DNA from 3 places in the Telluria sp. PB2R4 genome. Region 2 is predicted to be linked to each of the others. Evidence: predicted binding sites of a transcription regulator. Region 2 holds the regulator's gene; each other region holds the start of a gene.
What was found. The regulator sigma-54, encoded in region 2, starts transcription at its own class of promoters, with help from an activator protein. The targets are predictions, from matches to a motif close to TGGCANGNAANCTGCTTT.
Positions count from the first base shown of each region.

Region 1 (5,697 bases), on a different contig from region 2:
CATCTCGACCCGGCGACTTTTAATCCGTTGGTCGCGGGTTCGAATCCCGCACGGCCTACCACGAATTCAGTATCAAACAAGAACGCCAACCTTCGGGTTGGCGTTGTTGTTTTCAAGCTGCCTCCGCCGCCGGATGCGCCTGCTTCCGGTACAGGAACTCCAGCACCGCCCCGCGATACTCCATATAGCGCGCGTCCTGCGCCAGCGCCACCCGGTCGCGCGGACGCGCCAGGCCCACCTCGACGATCTCGCCGATGGTCGCCGCCGGCCCGTTGGTCAGCATCACGATCCGGTCCGACAGCAACACCGCCTCGTCCACGTCATGCGTCACCATCACCACGGTCGACTTGGTCGCCGCAACGATCTTGAGCAGCTCGTCCTGCAGGTGGGCCCGCGTCAGCGCGTCCAGGGCGCCGAAGGGTTCGTCCATCAGCAAGACCTTGGGCTGCATCGCCAGCGCGCGCGCGATGCCGACCCGCTGCTTCATGCCGCCCGAGATTTCATGCGGGCGCTTGCCCTCGGCGCTGCCCAGGCCCACCAGCGCGAGCGCATCGCGGGTCCGTTCGCGCAGCTGGGCGCGGGTCTCGAGCGCACCGAAGACCCGTTCAACGCCGAGATAAATGTTTTCGTAGCAGGTCAGCCAGGGCAGCAGCGAATGGTTCTGGAACACCACCGCCCGTTCCGGGGCCGGGCCGGCAATCTCGCGGTTGGCGCACAGCAGCACGCCCTCGGTCGGTTTCAGCAGGCCGGCGATCAGGTTCAGCAGGGTCGACTTGCCGCAGCCGGAGTGGCCGATCAGGGTGACGAACTCGCCCTTGCGCACGGCGAGGTCGATGCCCTGCAAGGCCTGGAACACGCCCTTCCTGGTGTGAAAGGCCATCTCCACGCCGCTGATGTCGATGAATTTTGGATTGTCCATGATCGTGCCTCCTTCAGTTGGCTACTTGTTCGTGGGTCAGTGCACGCGCCAGGGCCACCAGCCCCTGCTCGAGCAGCAGGCCGACCACGCCGATGATGACGATGGCGATGATGATGTGCGCGACGTTCAGGTTGTTCCACTCGTCCCACACCCAGAAGCCGATGCCGACACCGCCGGTCAGCATTTCCGCCGCCACGATGACCAGCCAGGCGGTGCCGATCGCGAGGCGCACGCCGGTCAGGATGTAGGGCAAGGCCGAGGGCAGCAGGATCTTGGTCAACACCTTCCATTCGGACAGGTTCAGTACCCGCGCCACGTTCATGTAATCCTGCGGCACGCGCTGCACGCCGACCGCGGTGTTGATGACCATCGGCCAGATCGAGCAGATGAAGATCGACCAGATCGCAGCCGGGTCGGCCGACTTGAACACCAGCAGGCCGATCGGCAGCCAGGCCAGCGGCGATACCGGCTTGAGCAGGCTGACGATCGGTGCGAACATGGCGCCGGCAAAGCGCACCCGTCCGATCAGGAAGCCGAGCGGGATGCCGACCAGCGCGGCCAGGCCGAAGCCCAGCGCCACCCGCTTCAGCGACGCGAGCACGTTCCAGCCGATGCCCTGGTCGTTCGGGCCGGTGTAATGGAACGGATCGGCGAACAGGACCAGCGCCGCCTGCAGGGTCGCCTGCGGCGTCGGGAAAGCGCTGTTGCGGCTGGCGATGATGTGCCAGGCCAGCACCACCAGCGCGATGCCGGCCAGCGGCGGCAGCAGCAGCCGCACCGCCCTGGCAAAGTGCGGCGTGCCCCGCCGCACGGCTCCGGCCGCGGCCGCGGGCTTGCGCCGGGCTGGTGGACGCGCCGGAACTGCCATGGCGTCGGGACTGGGCGTCGCCGCTGCTGCTGCCGGCAAGTCATTGCGGATGGATCTCAGGATGGCGCTCATGGCAGTTCCTTTTCAATCGACGTGAAAATTCAGACCTTGACCTTGAACGAGGCCGCGTAGGCTTTCGGATTCCTGCCGTCCCAGACCGTGCCGTCCATCAGTTTTGAAGTGCGCAGCGGGCTTTTCGGGACCGGGGTCCGGGTCATGGTGGCGGCTTCCGTGTACAGCTTGACCTGGTTCACGCTTGAAGCGACGGCCAGGTAGTCCGGGTCGTCCTTCAGCAGGCCCCAGCGGCGGTGTTGGGTCATGAACCACATGCCGTCCGACAGGTAGGGGAAATTGACCAGGCCATCGTTGTAGAACTTCATGTGGTTGGCGTCGTCCCAGGTCTTGCCGAGACCGTTCTGGTAGCGGCCCAGGATGCGCTGGTCGATCGCATCCTTGCTGGTGTTGACGTAGGACTTGGCGGCGATGACCTCGGCCATGCGGTTCTTGTTGGCCAGCGAGGCATCGATCCATTTGCCGGCTTCCAGGATGGCGGCCATCATGGCGCGGCAGGTGTTCGGGTGCTTCGTGGCGAAGTCGCGCGTGCTGCCCAGTACTTTCTCGGGATGGTCGCGCCAGATGTCCTGGGTGGTGATGGCGGTGATCCCGACCTTGTCCATGATGGCGCGGTGGCCCCAGGGCTCGCCCACGCAGAAGCCGTCCATGTTCCCGACCCGCATGTTGGCCACCATCTGCGGCGGCGGCACGGTGATGACCTTGGCGTCCTTCATCGGATTGATGCCGTTGGCGGCCAGCCAGTAATACAGCCACATGGCGTGGGTGCCGGTCGGGAAGGTCTGGGCGAAGGTGTAGTCGCGTTTCTCCGTGCGCATCAGCTTTGCCAGCGACGGACCGTCGACCGCGCCTTTCGCGGCGAGCTGACTGGACAGCGTGATCGCCTGGCCGTTGTTGTTCAGGCCCATCAGCACCGCCATGTCCTTCTTCTGGCCGCCGATGCCCATCTGGACGCCGTACAGCAATCCATATAACACATGGGCGGCGTCCAGCTCGCCGTTGGCCAGCTTGTCGCGCACGCCGGCCCAGGAAGCTTCCTTGCTCAGTACAAATTTCACGCCGTACTTCTTGTCGAGGCCCAGCACCGAGGCCATCACGACCGAGGCGCAATCGGTCAGCGGAATGAAACCGATCCTGATTTCTTCCTTTTCCGGCTTGTCCGACCCGGCCGCCCACGCCCCACCCGTTGCCAGACCCAGCAGGCCTGCGCCCGCCGCCAGGCTTGCGCCCTGCATGAAGTTCCTGCGCGTGACATTCACCCCGTCGGCACCTTGTGGCGTGGCGCTCTTCGTTTCGAGTTTCCGATATTTCATCGCGATCCTTAATGTAATCAGGCAAAAAAAATGACGCGTACCCGGACATGAATAAGTGCATGTCAGGATAGACGTCGTTGTCTTGGTGGGGCCCTGCCGGCGCTGGCAGGACTCGCGTGCGCTCCATTACGCCAATGTCAATATGCAAGGTCCATGCCAGATCCCGTTGCAGAATGAACGCTGGTTCGGCGTGACGGCCGGTGCACTATGCGATAGCGCAAAAACTGCACGGTGACTGTGCACCGCATCATTTTGGACAGCCAACACCGAGCGGCGGCGAAACGATTCAAAAAAATTAAGATTCGCGAACTTTTTGTATCATGTTGAGAACTTGTCACGATCTCAGCGGTCATATCAATTCCAGCTACGGACCCTACTGTTGGTTACAACCTACGTTCCAGCGCATTCGCTTGACATTGACCGGGGATGGGAACATATTGTTTATTGGAGGCAACACCCTGAAATCGTAAGGAATTGTGTGCGCCCTTGTATTCGCTGAGCAAGCATGTAAAATAGACAACATTCGACGCGTTTCAGTTGGAATATCTGTCAGCAAACGCGCCAGCAAACGCCATTCACTTATTTGAACGCCAGTCTCTGGTGGAGACGGTAAAAGGAAAAGCAATGTACACCGAGCACTCGCATCCACGCATCCACCCCAGTACCGTGGACCGCAGTAACCCGAAAGCGCCGAAGCGCACCTTTGCCAAAGGCATCGTGTCGAACAGCCGCCGCCTGCGCCAGCGCATCGGCGTGGCTGTCGGCCTCTGCGTGGGCGCGGCAGCCCTCCTCGTCACCCTCGAGTAAGTCGCGCCTGCCAGCCCGCTGCCTCATAGACGATGTTTGCGAAGCGGCGGCCCCGGTGGCCGCCGCTTCGCTTTAGAACGCTTCCCAGCCCTCGGTCGCTACCGCTGCCGTCCCCTGCGCGGCCTTGCGGGCCGGCTTCGGTGCGACCGCCTTCGCCTCGTTGCGCGCCGGCGCCGGGGCCCTGGCCGGACGCGCAGCCGCGGCCGGCGCCCGCACCACGCCCGCCTTCGGCGCCCCTGCGGCCTGCGTATCGAGCCGGAAGATGCCGACCGCCTGCGCCAGTTCGGCCGCCTCCTGCTGCAGCGACTGCGCCGCCGCCGAGGCTTCCTCGACCAGCGCGGCGTTCTGCTGGGTCACATGGTCCATCTCCAGCACGGCCTGGTTGATCTGCTCGATGCCGGCGGTCTGCTCCTGGCTGGCGGCGCTGATCTCGGCCATGATGTCAGTCACGCGGCCCACGCTCTGCACGATCTCCGCCATCGTCGCGCCGGCCTGGTCGACCAGCGCAGAACCATGCTGCACTTTCTCGACCGAATCATCGATCAGCGCCTTGATCTCCTTGGCCGCCGCCGCGCTGCGCTGTGCCAGGTTGCGCACTTCGCTCGCCACCACCGCGAATCCGCGGCCCTGCTCGCCAGCACGCGCGGCCTCGACTGCCGCGTTCAGCGCCAGGATATTGGTCTGGAAGGCGATGCCGTCGATGACCGAGATGATGTCGACGATGCGGGTCGCCGAACCGTTGATCGCGCCCATGGTGCGCACCACCTGCTCGACCACTTCGCCGCCCTTGCCCGCCACCTGCCGGGCCGAGGTCGCCAGCGCATTGGCCTGGCGTGCGTTGTCGGCGTTCTGCTTGACGGTCGAGGTCAGCTCTTCCATCGACGATGCCGTCTCTTCCAGCGAACCGGCCTGCTGCTCGGTGCGTGTCGACAGGTCGAGGTTGCCGGCGGCAATCTGGCCGGATGCGGTGGCGATGGTATCGGTACCGCCGCGCACGCGGGTGACGATCCCCACCAGGGACGTGTTCATGTCCTTCAGGGCTTGCAGCAGGCGACCGGTTTCGTCGTGCGAGCTCACCTCGATCTTCTGGCTCAGGTCGCCCGCCGCCACCGCGCCGGCGATCTGCACGGCCCGCTCGATCGGACGCACGATCGCGCGTACCAGCATCCAGCCGACCACGGCCGCCATCACCAGGCCGAACACGAGGCCGGCCAGGCAGACCAGGCGCACGATGTCGTAGGCCTGCTGCGACTCGACGTACTCCTCCTTGGCCACGCGCTGCTGCAGCGCGAGCAGCTGGGTACCGAGCTCGCTCACGGGCTGGAAGCGCCGCGCCACTTCTCCGGTCACCAGCTCGCTGGCGAGGCTGCCGTCGCCGGCCCGCGCCGCCGTCACCGCCGGCATCAGGCCATGTGCCAAAAAGGCTTTGCGGGCCTCGACGAACTTTGCCACCAGCGTGGCTTCTTCAGCCGTCAGCCTGGTCTGCTCGTACGCTTTCCAGGTGGCGGTCGCCTCGGCGACATTGGCGTCGAGCTGGGCCAGGAAGACGTCGCGCTGTTCCTTGGTGGTTGCATCTGCAGCCTTGCCCACCAGCAGCTGGTTCGTTGTAATCAGCTGCATCACGCGGCTGAGCTGGCCGATCGGGACCACGCGATCGTCATGCATCTGCTTCAGCCTGGCGTTGGCGGCGCCGAGGTTGTAGATGCCGATGACGGCGC
Region 1 is NZ_JCASIC010000014.1:116,424-122,120, reverse strand. Features, by position in the region: gene AC56LU_RS20590 (ABC transporter ATP-binding protein) at 113-919, opposite strand; gene ntrB (nitrate ABC transporter permease) at 933-1,859, opposite strand; gene AC56LU_RS20580 (CmpA/NrtA family ABC transporter substrate-binding protein) at 1,889-3,172, opposite strand; gene AC56LU_RS20575 (hypothetical protein) at 3,797-3,979, shown strand; gene AC56LU_RS20570 (methyl-accepting chemotaxis protein) at 4,052-5,697, opposite strand, start outside.
Region 1: a site for sigma-54 is predicted at 3,314-3,331, ahead of AC56LU_RS20580 (CmpA/NrtA family ABC transporter substrate-binding protein). Genes of this name have one in related genera too.

Region 2 (5,697 bases):
GCCTGGCCAAGCTGTCCGAGATCCACCTCGACATCTCGGTGGCCAAGGAAGCCTGCACCCTCAACCTGGCGCCGACCACCAGCACCACCGTCACCCTGGCGATGGGCGACGCGCTGGCCGTGGCGCTGCTCGATGTGCGCGGCTTCCGCGAGGAAGATTTCGCCATGTCGCATCCGGGCGGGGCGCTGGGCCGCCGCCTGCTGACCCATGTGCACGACGTGATGCGCAGCGGCGACGCGGTGCCGAGCGTGACGCCCGACACCCCGCTGACCCGCGCACTGCTCGAGATCAGCCAGAAGGGCATGGGCATGACGGCCGTCGTCGACGACGAGCGCCGCCCGGTCGGCGTGTTCACCGACGGCGACCTGCGCCGCCTGATCGAGCGCGTGCAGGACTTTTCGAACATCGTCATCAGCGACGTGATGCACGCCAATCCGCGCCGCGTCCATCCGGAACAGCTGGCGGTCGATGCCGTCGCCGTCATGGAAGAATTCCGCATCAACCAGATGCTGGTCGTCGACCTTGAGGATCGCCTGGTCGGCGCGCTCCACATCCACGACCTGACCCGCGCCAAGGTGATCTGATGACGCCAACGGAATACATGCAGCGCGCCGCGCGCGTAAGAGTCATGATCTTCGACGTCGACGGCGTGCTCACCGACGGCAGCCTCACCTACGGCCCGGACGGCGAGGTCACCAAGACCTTCAACGTGCTCGACGGCCTCGGCATCCAGTTGCTGAACAAGACCGGCGTGCGCACGGCCATCATCAGCGCGCGCAAGTCGCCGATCGTGGTCAAGCGCGCCGCCGACCTGGGCATCCCCCACGTCTACCAGGGCATCCACGACAAGCGGGTCGGCTTCGCAGAGCTGCTCGAAGCAACCGGCGTGACGCCGGACCAATGCGGGTACATCGGCGACGACGTGATCGACCTGCCGCTGTTCACCCGCGTCGGTTTTGCCGTCGCCGTGCCGTCGGGCCACCCGGAAGTGCAGCACCGCGCGCACTACGTAACGAAGAACGCGGGTGGCCGCGGCGCCGTGCGCGAGGTCTGCGACCTCGTCATGCGCGCGCAGGGCACCTACGAACAGGCGCTCGCGCCTTATTTCGCATGAGCCTTCGCGCCTGATCGAGCATGGTCACCTATAAACGCACCGCCCACCGCTGGAAGCTCCTGACGATCATGATGATCGCGGCCTTCTGCGCATTCGGCAGCTTCTGGGTGGTGCAGCTGATGGAAAGCGAAGACGACAGCGCGCGACTCGGCGGGCCGCAGGACGAACCCGACTACATCGTCGAGAATTTCTCGTTCGTGCGCATGACCGAAGCGGGCAAGCCGAGCTACGTGGTGTCGGGCAAGCGCCTGGCGCATACGCCGCTGGGCGACGTGTCCCATGTCGAACAGCCGGTGATGGAGAGCATGACGCCCGGCCGTCCGCGTATGACCATCGTCGCAAAACGCGCCCAGATCTACCACGAGGAACACCGCGTCGAACTGCTCGGCAACGTCGACATCCAGCGTCCGGCCACGCCGACCAGCGAAGCGCTGCGCATGCAGACCCAGGCGCTCACCGTGCTGCCCGACGAAGAAATCCTCAAGACCGACAAGGCGATCGAGATGCGGCTCGGTTCCGCGACCGTGACCGGCACCGGCATGGTCGCCAACAACGCGACCCAGAAGCTGCATCTCGCCAGCCGCGGCCAGATCGTTTATCCGCCACGCCAGCGTCCCCAATAAGCGGCAGCAACAAGCCAACCCAGGACAAGCAACATGAAAAAAATTATCGCAGCCGTATTCCTCAGCCTGGCCGCCTTCGGCGCCTCGGCGGAGCGTGCCGATTCGCTCAAGCAGGCCGTGGTCCAATTCGACTCGCTCGACGTGGACGAGGTCACCCAGACCCGCGTCCTGACCGGCAACGTCGTGCTCACGCGCGGCACGCTGGTGCTGAAATCCGACCGCGCCCTGTTGAAGGAAACGCCGGAAGGCTTCATGAGCGTGACCCTCACCGCCAACAACGGCAAGACCGCCACCTTCCGCCAGAAGCGCGACGGCGGTCCCGACCTGTGGGTCGAGGGCCAGGCCCAGCGCATCGAGTATGACGAGCGCGCCGAGCTGGTGAAGCTGTTCACCGCCGCCGAGGTGCGCGAGCTGGAGGGCGGGCGCATGACCAACGAGATCAAGGGCCCGTTCATCTCCTACGACAACCGGCGCGAAGTCGCGCAGGTGCGCAACGACGCCAGCGGCGCCAGCAAGGTGGGCGGCGGCCGCGGCACCCTGATCATCGCGCCGCGCCGGACCACGGCGCCAGCAGAGGGCGCCAAGCAATGACGGCAGCCATGAACGGCGCCTTCGCCACCGCGCGCGAAGGCTGCAGCACCCTGATCGTCAAGGGCCTGCAGAAGAGCTACGGCAAGCGCCTGGTGGTGCGCGACGTGTCGCTGCAGGTGGAATGCGGCGAAGTGGTCGGCCTGCTCGGCCCCAACGGCGCCGGCAAGACCACCTCGTTCTACATGATCGTCGGCCTGGTGCCCTCGGACGCCGGCACCATCGACATCAACGGCACCGACATTTCAAGCCTGCCGATCCACCGCCGCGCGGTACTGGGCCTCTCGTACCTGCCTCAGGAAGCCTCGGTGTTCCGCAAGCTGACGGTGGAAGAGAACATCCGCGCCGTGCTCGAGCTGCAGCGGGTGGACGGCAAGGCGCTCACCAAGGACCAGATCAACGAACGCCTCGACACCCTGCTGGCGGAACTGCAGATCGAGAAGCTGCGCGAGAACCCGGCGCTGTCGCTGTCGGGCGGCGAACGGCGCCGCGTCGAGATCGCGCGCGCGCTCGCGACCAACCCGCGCTTCGTGCTGCTGGACGAACCGTTCGCGGGCGTCGATCCGATCGCCGTCATCGAGATCCAGCGCATCGTGCGCTTCCTGAAGGAGCGCAACATCGGGGTCCTGATCACCGACCACAACGTGCGCGAGACGCTCGGGATCTGCGACCGCGCCTACATCATCAACCAGGGCGCGGTGCTGGCCTCGGGACGGCCCGACGACATCATCGCCAACGAATCCGTGCGGCGCGTCTACCTCGGCGAACACTTCAGGATGTAATGAAACAGTCACTGCAGCTCCGCACCTCGCAGCACCTGGCGCTCACGCCGCAGCTGCAGCAGTCGATCCGCCTGCTGCAGCTGTCCACGCTCGAACTGCACCAGGAGATCGAGCAGATCCTGCACGACAACCCGCTGCTCGAACGTCTCGACGATCCGCTCGACCGCTCGGTGCGGCTGCTGGCCGACGGCGCCATCAATGCGGCGCCGCCGAATGGCGACGCGCCGGCCGCGGCGCCGGCACCGGAGGGCGCGGACGGCCCCAAGGCGGAGGCGGAGGGCGGGGATGACGGCGGCGACCACGGCGAACGTGGCGAGGGCGATACCGACTGGGGCGGCGAAGGCGGCGGCGCGCGCAGCGGCGACGACGAGGACGGACGCCCGCAGCTCGAAGCCGACAGCGTCACGCTGCGCGAGCACCTGGCCGAGCAGATCCGCCTGACCGGCTGCAGCGTGCGCGACCGCGTGCTGGCCGAGCTGGTGATCGATGCGCTCGACGACAACGGCTACCTCGAAGAGCCGCTCGACGACATCCATGCGCGGCTGCCGGAAGAACTCGAGATCGAGATGGACGAACTGCGCTGCGCGCTGGCGCTGGTGCAGAGCCTGGACCCGGTGGGCGTGGGTGCGCGCAGCGCGGCCGAATGCCTGGCGCTGCAGATCCGCCGCATGCCGGGCGTGCCGATGGTGACGCGGCGCCTGGCCCTGAAGATCGTCGAAGGCTACCTGGCCTGGTTCGCCCAGCGCGAATACACCAAGCTGAAGAAGGCGCTCGACTGCGACGACGAAGACCTGCGCGAAGTGCAGGCCGTGGTCCGCCAGTGCAATCCGCATCCCGGCGCGGCCTTCGGCTCGGGCGTGTCCGACTACGTGGTGCCGGACGTGATCGTCCGGCGCGCCAAGAGCGGCTGGGCCGTCACCCTGAACCCGGACGTGATGCCGAAACTGCGTGTGAACTCGCTGTACGCCAACCTGCTCAAGCAGGGCAAGAGCGAAAGCCAGATGGGCGCGCAGCTGCAGGAAGCCAAGTGGCTCATCAAGAACATGCGCCAGCGTTTCGATACGATCCTGCGTGTTGCCGAGGCAATTGTGGAGCGCCAGCGCAACTTTTTCAGCCACGGCGCGGTTGCCATGCGCCCTCTTGTCTTACGCGAGATAGCTGATACACTAGGCCTACACGAGAGCACAATCTCGCGTGTAACCACTCAGAAATACATGCTGACCCCGCACGGCATGTTTGAGCTGAAATACTTCTTCGGAAGTCACGTCGCCACCGAAGCGGGGGGAGAAGCCTCCTCGACGGCGATCCGCGCACTCATTGCGCAATTGACAGGAGCAGAAGACCCTAGGAACCCTCTATCCGACAGCAAGATCGCGGAGATGCTCGGGGAACAAGGTATGGTCATTGCGCGCCGCACGGTTGCAAAATACCGCGAAGCGCTCAAGATTCCGCCCGTCAGCCTCCGCAAATCCCTGTAAAGCCACTGCCCACTCTCACCTTGTGGCGCGGGCAGGGCACCTTCCCTAAGGAGTGTGTATGAACCTCACAATCAGCGGCCACCATCTCGAAGTTACCCCCGCCATCCGTGAATACGTTCAGAATAAGCTCGAGCGCATCACCCGTCATTTCGACCACGTCATCGATACCCACGTGTTCCTTGCGATCGACAACCTCACCGAAAAAGAAAAAAGACAGAAAGCGGAGATCAACCTACAGGTATCCGGCAAGATTCTGCACGTGGCCAGTGCCGCGCAGGATCTGTATGCGGCGATTGATACCCTGATGGACAGGCTGGACAGACAGGTTCTAAAGCACAAATCCATGCTACAAGACCATAACCACGTGGCGCACAAGCGCCTTCCGGACATCGGAGAAGCCGCTGCCGCGTAACGACGGGTAGCCGCACATCAAGCAAGGGCGTCTGAGGGGACGCCCTTTTTGCTTTTGTACACGCTTGTTACTTTTCCCGGCTTCCGTATTTGTACAAATGTTCTGTAGAATGCATGTCTTTTCGATCATAGAAGACCGTCATGACCGATACCGTCCTGACCCGCGTTGCCAATCGCACCGGCGTCATCACGCTCGACCGGCCGAAAGCCCTGAATTCTCTCTCGCTCGACATGGTGCGCGCGCTCACCGCGACCCTGTTGCAGTGGAAGGATGACGCGGGCATCGACGCGGTGGTCATCACCAGCAGCAGCGAGAAGGCCCTGTGCGCGGGCGGCGACATCCGCTTTTTCCACGAGGTAGGCCAGGCCAGCCCGATGGGCGGCAGCGCGCTGCTGGAAGACTTCTTCACCGAAGAATACGCACTGAACCACCTGATCCACTTTTATCCGAAGCCCTACATCGCGGTGATGGACGGCGTGGTGATGGGCGGCGGCATGGGTATCGCCCAGGGCGGCCCTGGCTGCGGCCTGCGCATCGTCACCGAACGCACGAAAATGGCGATGCCCGAGGTGAACATTGGCTTGTTCCCGGACGTCGGCGGCAGCCACTTCCTGTCGCACGCGCCGGGCCAGCTGGGACAATACCTGGGCCTGACCGGCCTGACGATCGGCGCGACCGATGCGCTCTACGTGGGGCTGGC
Region 2 is NZ_JCASIC010000003.1:18,242-23,938, reverse strand. Features, by position in the region: gene AC56LU_RS06235 (KpsF/GutQ family sugar-phosphate isomerase) at 1-584, shown strand, start outside; gene AC56LU_RS06230 (KdsC family phosphatase) at 584-1,114, shown strand; gene lptC (LPS export ABC transporter periplasmic protein LptC) at 1,135-1,737, shown strand; gene lptA (lipopolysaccharide transport periplasmic protein LptA) at 1,771-2,328, shown strand; gene lptB (LPS export ABC transporter ATP-binding protein) at 2,325-3,107, shown strand; gene AC56LU_RS06210 (RNA polymerase factor sigma-54) at 3,107-4,585, shown strand; gene hpf (ribosome hibernation-promoting factor, HPF/YfiA family) at 4,644-4,997, shown strand; gene AC56LU_RS06200 (enoyl-CoA hydratase/isomerase family protein) at 5,138-5,697, shown strand, end outside.

Region 3 (5,697 bases), on a different contig from region 2:
TCCAGATCCAGGAGGGGACCGGTCAGGGCGGTGGCGAGGTGCGGAACCATGGGAGCGTCCTAGTAGTGGCTTTTTTGAATTATATCGGTAGCCTCATATATGGACGAATAAGCTTGTTTAAAGTCTGCATATTGCTGCAAACGAAAAAAAAGGCGCCCGCAGGCGCCTTCGTCCTTCAAAAACCGCTTACAGGTGGTAAGCCGATTCGCCGTGGCTGGTGATGTCCAGGCCTTCGCGCTCGGCATCCGCCGGTACGCGCAGGCCGATCAGCACATCCACCAGCTTGAAGGCGATGAAGGCCACCACTGCCGACCACACGACGGTGACGCCCACTGCCTCGGCCTGCACCAACAGCTGCCCGGAGATCGAGTAGTCCGGCGAGCCCTTGTTGGCAACATAGTCCCAGATGCCCTGCCCGCCCAGCGCCGGCGAAGCGAACACGCCAGTGAGGAGCGCACCCAGGATCCCACCCACACCGTGCACGCCGAACACGTCGAGCGAATCGTCGGCGCCCAGCAGGCGCTTCAGGCCGGTCACACCCCACAGGCAGACCACGCCACCCACCAGGCCCATCAGCAGGCCGCCCATCGGGCCGACGAAGCCGGCGCCCGGGGTGATCACCACCAGGCCCGAGACCGCGCCGGAGACCGCGCCCAGCAGCGACGGCTTGCCCTTCAGGAGCCACTCGCCGAACATCCACGACACGGCGGCACCGGCGGTCGCCAGCAGGGTGTTGATGAAGGCCAGCGCAGCGACGTCGCCCGCTTCCAGTGCCGAACCGGCGTTGAAGCCGAACCAGCCGACCCACAGCAGCGAGCCGCCGATCATGGTCATGGTCAGCGAGTGCGGAGCCATCGATTCGCGGCCCAGGCCGATGCGCTTGCCGATCACATAGGCCCCGACCAGGCCGGCCACCGCCGCGTTGATGTGCACCACGGTGCCGCCGGCGAAGTCGAGCGCGCCATGCCCCCACAGGAAGCCGGCATTCGAGGTGACGGTCGCCAGGGTGGCGGCGTCCTGGATCGCATCAGGGCCGGCCCAGAACCAGACCATGTGGGCCACCGGCAGGTAGCCGAAGGTGAACCACAGCACCGAGAACAGCAGCACCGCCGCGAAGCGCACGCGCTCGGCGAAGGCGCCGACGACCAGGGCGCAGGTCAGCGCAGCGAAGCTGCCCTGGAAGGCGACGAAGATGAACTCGGGGATCATCGTCTCCTTGCTGAAGGTACCAGCCTGGCTGAAGGTGCCGGCCGCGGCATCGTAGATACCGTTCAGGAAGACGCGGTCGAAGCCGCCGATGAAGGCATTGCCCTGCGTGAAGGCCAGCGAGTAACCATACAGGCACCACAGCACGATGATCAGCGAGAACACCATGAACACCTGCATCAGCACCGACAGCATGTTCTTGGCGCGCACCAGGCCGCCGTAGAACAGCGCCAGGCCGGGAATCGCCATCATGATGACCAGCAGCGTGGAGACGAACATCCAGGCGGTGTCGCCCTTGTTGATGCTGGGTGCCGCGAGTGCCGGCAGCGCCAGGCCGGCGGCGAAGAGGCCGGCGAGGATTTTTGTTGAGATCTTCATCGGGTTCCCCTTACAGTGCTTCGTTGCCGGTCTCGCCGGTACGGATACGGATGACCTGGTTGAGGTCGGCCACGAAAATCTTGCCGTCACCGATCTTGCCGGTGCGGGCGGCGCCCGAGATGGCGTCGATCACCTGGTCGACCACGGCGTCGTCGACCGCGGCCTCGATCTTGATCTTCGGGAGGAAATCGACCACGTACTCCGCGCCGCGATACAGCTCGGTGTGGCCTTTCTGGCGACCGAAGCCTTTCACCTCGGTCACAGTCATGCCCTGTACGTTGATCTCCGACAGCGCTTCACGGACTTCGTCCAGCTTGAAGGGCTTGATGATGGCGGTAATCATTTTCATGGTGATGCCTCTTTACTCTTAGAAAGTTTTGGACACGGTCAGCACGGCTGCCGACTTGCCCAGGTTCTCGCCGTCCGGGCTGCGGTAGGCCTTGGTGTTGCCCTTGATCCAGGCCAGCGATACCGTGGCCAGGCCGAAATCCTTGGTAAACCCGACTTTGTAATCGGTGTACGAGTACATGCTGTTGTTGTTGACTTCCTGGCGCCCGGCATGCAGGTTGAGGATGTAGCCTTCGTAGACGTCGAGGTCGAGGCCGAGGTCCAGGTAACCGCTGCGCTTGCTGTCGGCGGTGCCGAACAGGTTGGTGGTCGAGTGCGAATACTTGACGTAGCCCGGCCCGAGGCCGATGCGGGCGTACAGTTCGAAGGTGTTCGCGCGCGGGTTCAGGTCATTCGACGGATACCAGTAGTACAGGCCGCCGACGTCGTACGTGACGTTCTCGGCCAACTGGCCGCGCTTGCCGCCATAGACGTCCCATTCGATATCGCCGTCGCCGCCGAGATCTTTCGTCCATTTGATGGTGGACAGCCAGGTTCCCACGTACAGGCCGGATGGGGCATGCACGTAGTCGACGCCGCCTTGCAGCGCCGGGTCTAACCGGGTTTGCGACAGGCCGCGGTAACGGTAGTCGCTGGTAATGGCGGCGTTGTAGCTGATTTGATGCTCAGGGGCAGCTTCCTGCGCAAAGGCAGGGATGCTCGAACAGGCCATGATGGCCAGGCTGACTGCTGCTACTTTAGTGTTGCACTTCATGACATTCCCCTTATTTTCAACATCTGCGCTCATCGGCTAATTCGTCGGCTGAACCGTGGCGCAGGCTGTTGCGGTTTACAATCTTGTTTGCTACACGCCTGCCAACTCTTTAGCAGGATGCGTGCCAGCTCAAAAAAGTGATGGGAATGTTGGCAAAAGGCCGTAAAGACCTTGTTTTTGTCAGCCATCCGCCCCATTTGCAACTCGAACAACCCAGGAACCCCGCGCGCCGGGCAGGTGCCACGGCGCGGCGCACCAAAAGCGGCGTACTGCGCACCGTCGTGGTGCAGCGCGATCCGACTGAAAGGAAATGGACATGAACAGCTTCTTCAACGACATCCAGGGCAAGATCAACCAGGCGCTGGATAACTCGCCGGCCAAGGACATCGAGAAAAACGTCAAGGCGATGATGACCCAGGGCTTCTCCAAGCTTGACCTGGTCACCCGCGAAGAGTTCGACATCCAGGCCCAGGTGCTGGCCAAGACCCGCGCCAAGCTCGAAGCGCTGGAACTGCGCGTGGTGGACCTGGAAGCACGCCTGGGCGCGCAGGGAACATCTTCCTCTTCGGCTGCGTCGGCCGCCTCGACTGCCTCGGCCGCAGCCGGGGCCCCGCTTCCCGGCGCCACCGACCCGGCCGCGCCGCACATCATCATCGACAAGCCCTGATCCTCCCTCGGCGTTGGTAACGCCATGAACGCGATCGGCCGGCCGCCCGGCCCGCTCCCGCCGCAGGAAGTCTCGCTCGACGTCCTGCGCGAGAAATACGCCAAGGGCCAGGAAAACGGCATCCTCGACGTACGCCGGCGCGTCGCGCGCGCCCTGGCGGCGCTCGAACCCGCAGACCGGCGCGCGGAACTCGAGGCGCGCTTCCTCTGGGCCCAGGAGCAGGGCTTCGTGCCCGCCGGACGCATCAACTCGGCCGCCGGCCTGGGCCTGCAGGCGACCCTCATCAACTGTTTCGTCCAGCCGGTGGGCGATTCCATCTCCGGCAGCGACGACGGCCTGCCGGGCATCTACACTGCCCTGCTTGAATCGGCCGAGACCATGCGCCGCGGCGGCGGCGTGGGCTACGATTTCAGCGCGATCCGCCCGATGGGCAGCAAGGTCCGCGGCACGCGCTCGCGCGCCTCCGGCCCAGTCTCTTACATGGAAGTGTTCGACGCCTCGTGCCGCACGGTGGAATCGGCCGGCGCCCGGCGCGGCGCCCAGATGGGCGTGCTGCGCATCGACCACCCCGACATCGAGCGCTTCATCGCCGCCAAGGACGAGGGCGGGCTCACCAACTTCAATATCTCGGTCGGCGTGACCGACGAGTTCATGCGCGCGGTCGACAGCGACGCGATATTCGACCTGGTCCACCGCGCCGAGCCGGGCGAGGAGGATGCCGCCGGCGCGGTCCGCCGTGAAGATGGCCGCTGGGTCTACCGCCAGGTCCGCGCGCGCGCGCTGTGGGACAAGATCATCGCCTCGACCTACGATCACGCCGAGCCGGGCGTGCTGTTTGTCGACCGCATGAATCTTGAAAACAACCTCTGGTATGCGGAAGAACTGCGCGCCACCAATCCCTGCGGCGAGCAGCCCCTGCCCGGCTACGGCTGCTGCGACCTGGGTTCGGTCAACCTCACCGCCTTCGTGCTTGATCCGTTCGGCGCCAGCCCGCAATTCGATTTCGAGCGCATGTGCGAGGTCGCCGCAGTGGGCGTGCGCATGCTCGACCTGGTGCTGGACGCCACCGAATGGCCGCTGCCGCAGCAGCTTGCGGAGTCGCAGGCCAAGCGCCGCATCGGCCTTGGCTTCCTGGGCCTGGGCAGCGCCCTGGTCATGCTGGGGCTGCGCTACGATTCCGACGCCGGCCGGGCCATGGCGACGCGCATCGCCGAGACGCTGCGCGATGCAGCCTATGCCACCTCGGTCGAGCTGGCAGTGGAAAAGGGACCGTTCCCGCTGTTCGACGCCGACAAGTACCTGCGCGGCCAGTTTGTCGGGCGCCTGCCGGAGTGGCTGCGCGAAGCGGTCCGCGTGCACGGCATCCGCAACTCGCACCTGCTGTCGATCGCGCCGACCGGCACCATCTCGCTGGCCTTCGCCGACAATGCCTCGAACGGCATCGAGCCGCCCTATTCCTGGACCTACCAGCGCAAGAAACGCATGCCGGACGGGGCGATGCGCAGCTACGACGTGGAAGACCACGCCTGGCGCCTGTACCGCCAGATGGGGCATGACATGTCAGCGCTGCCGCCGCAATTCGTCACCGCGCTCGAGATGCGCGCGATCGACCACCTGCGCATGGTGCAGGCGGTGCAGCCACTCGTGGACACCGCGATTTCGAAGACCGTCAACGTGCCGGAAGACTATCCTTTCGACGACTTCCGCGAGCTGTACAGCCAGGCCTGGCATGCGGGCCTGAAGGGGCTGGCGACCTACCGGCCGAACACGGTGCTGGGCAGCGTGCTGTCCACCGGCACGGAGCCCTCGGCCACGGAGCCCTCGGCGTCATTCTCATTGGCGCCGGACGACGACCCGCTGCGCAAGCGCTTCGAGCGCCGTCCGCTGGGCGAACTGGAATCGGTCACCTCCAAGATCGAGTATGCGACCCAGGAAGGCCGCAAGACCGCCTACCTCACCGTCAGCTTCATCCGCGCCGAGGGCATCCACGACGGCAAGAAGGTCACGGTCGAGCGCCCCTTCGAATTCTTCATGCCCTCGAACCAGCGCACCGGCGGGCAGCAGTGGATCAGCGCCTCGATGCGCCTGCTGTCGATGGTGGCGCGCGCCGGCGGCCCGATTGCGCGGGCGCTGGCCGACATGCGCGACGTGGTGTGGGAAAAAGGCCCGGTGCGCTGCGGTTACCTGACGCGCGAGGACGGCACCCAGGTGCCGGTGTTCCACGATTCGGAAGTGGCGGCCATCGCCTTCATGCTGCAGCGGGTGCTGATACGGCGCGGTTTCCTCGATGCCTGGGGTAACGGGTTGCCGGTGCCGGAGCTCGCGCGCCGCTTCCAGGAACGTT
Region 3 is NZ_JCASIC010000015.1:12,394-18,090, reverse strand. Features, by position in the region: gene gshA (glutamate--cysteine ligase) at 1-50, opposite strand, end outside; gene amt (ammonium transporter) at 187-1,584, opposite strand; gene glnK (P-II family nitrogen regulator) at 1,595-1,933, opposite strand; gene AC56LU_RS20875 (TorF family putative porin) at 1,952-2,686, opposite strand; partial or broken gene AC56LU_RS20870 (accessory factor UbiK family protein) at 2,997-3,230, shown strand; gene AC56LU_RS20865 (adenosylcobalamin-dependent ribonucleoside-diphosphate reductase) at 3,378-5,697, shown strand, end outside.
Region 3: a site for sigma-54 is predicted at 2,796-2,813, ahead of AC56LU_RS20875 (TorF family putative porin). Genes of this name have one in related genera too.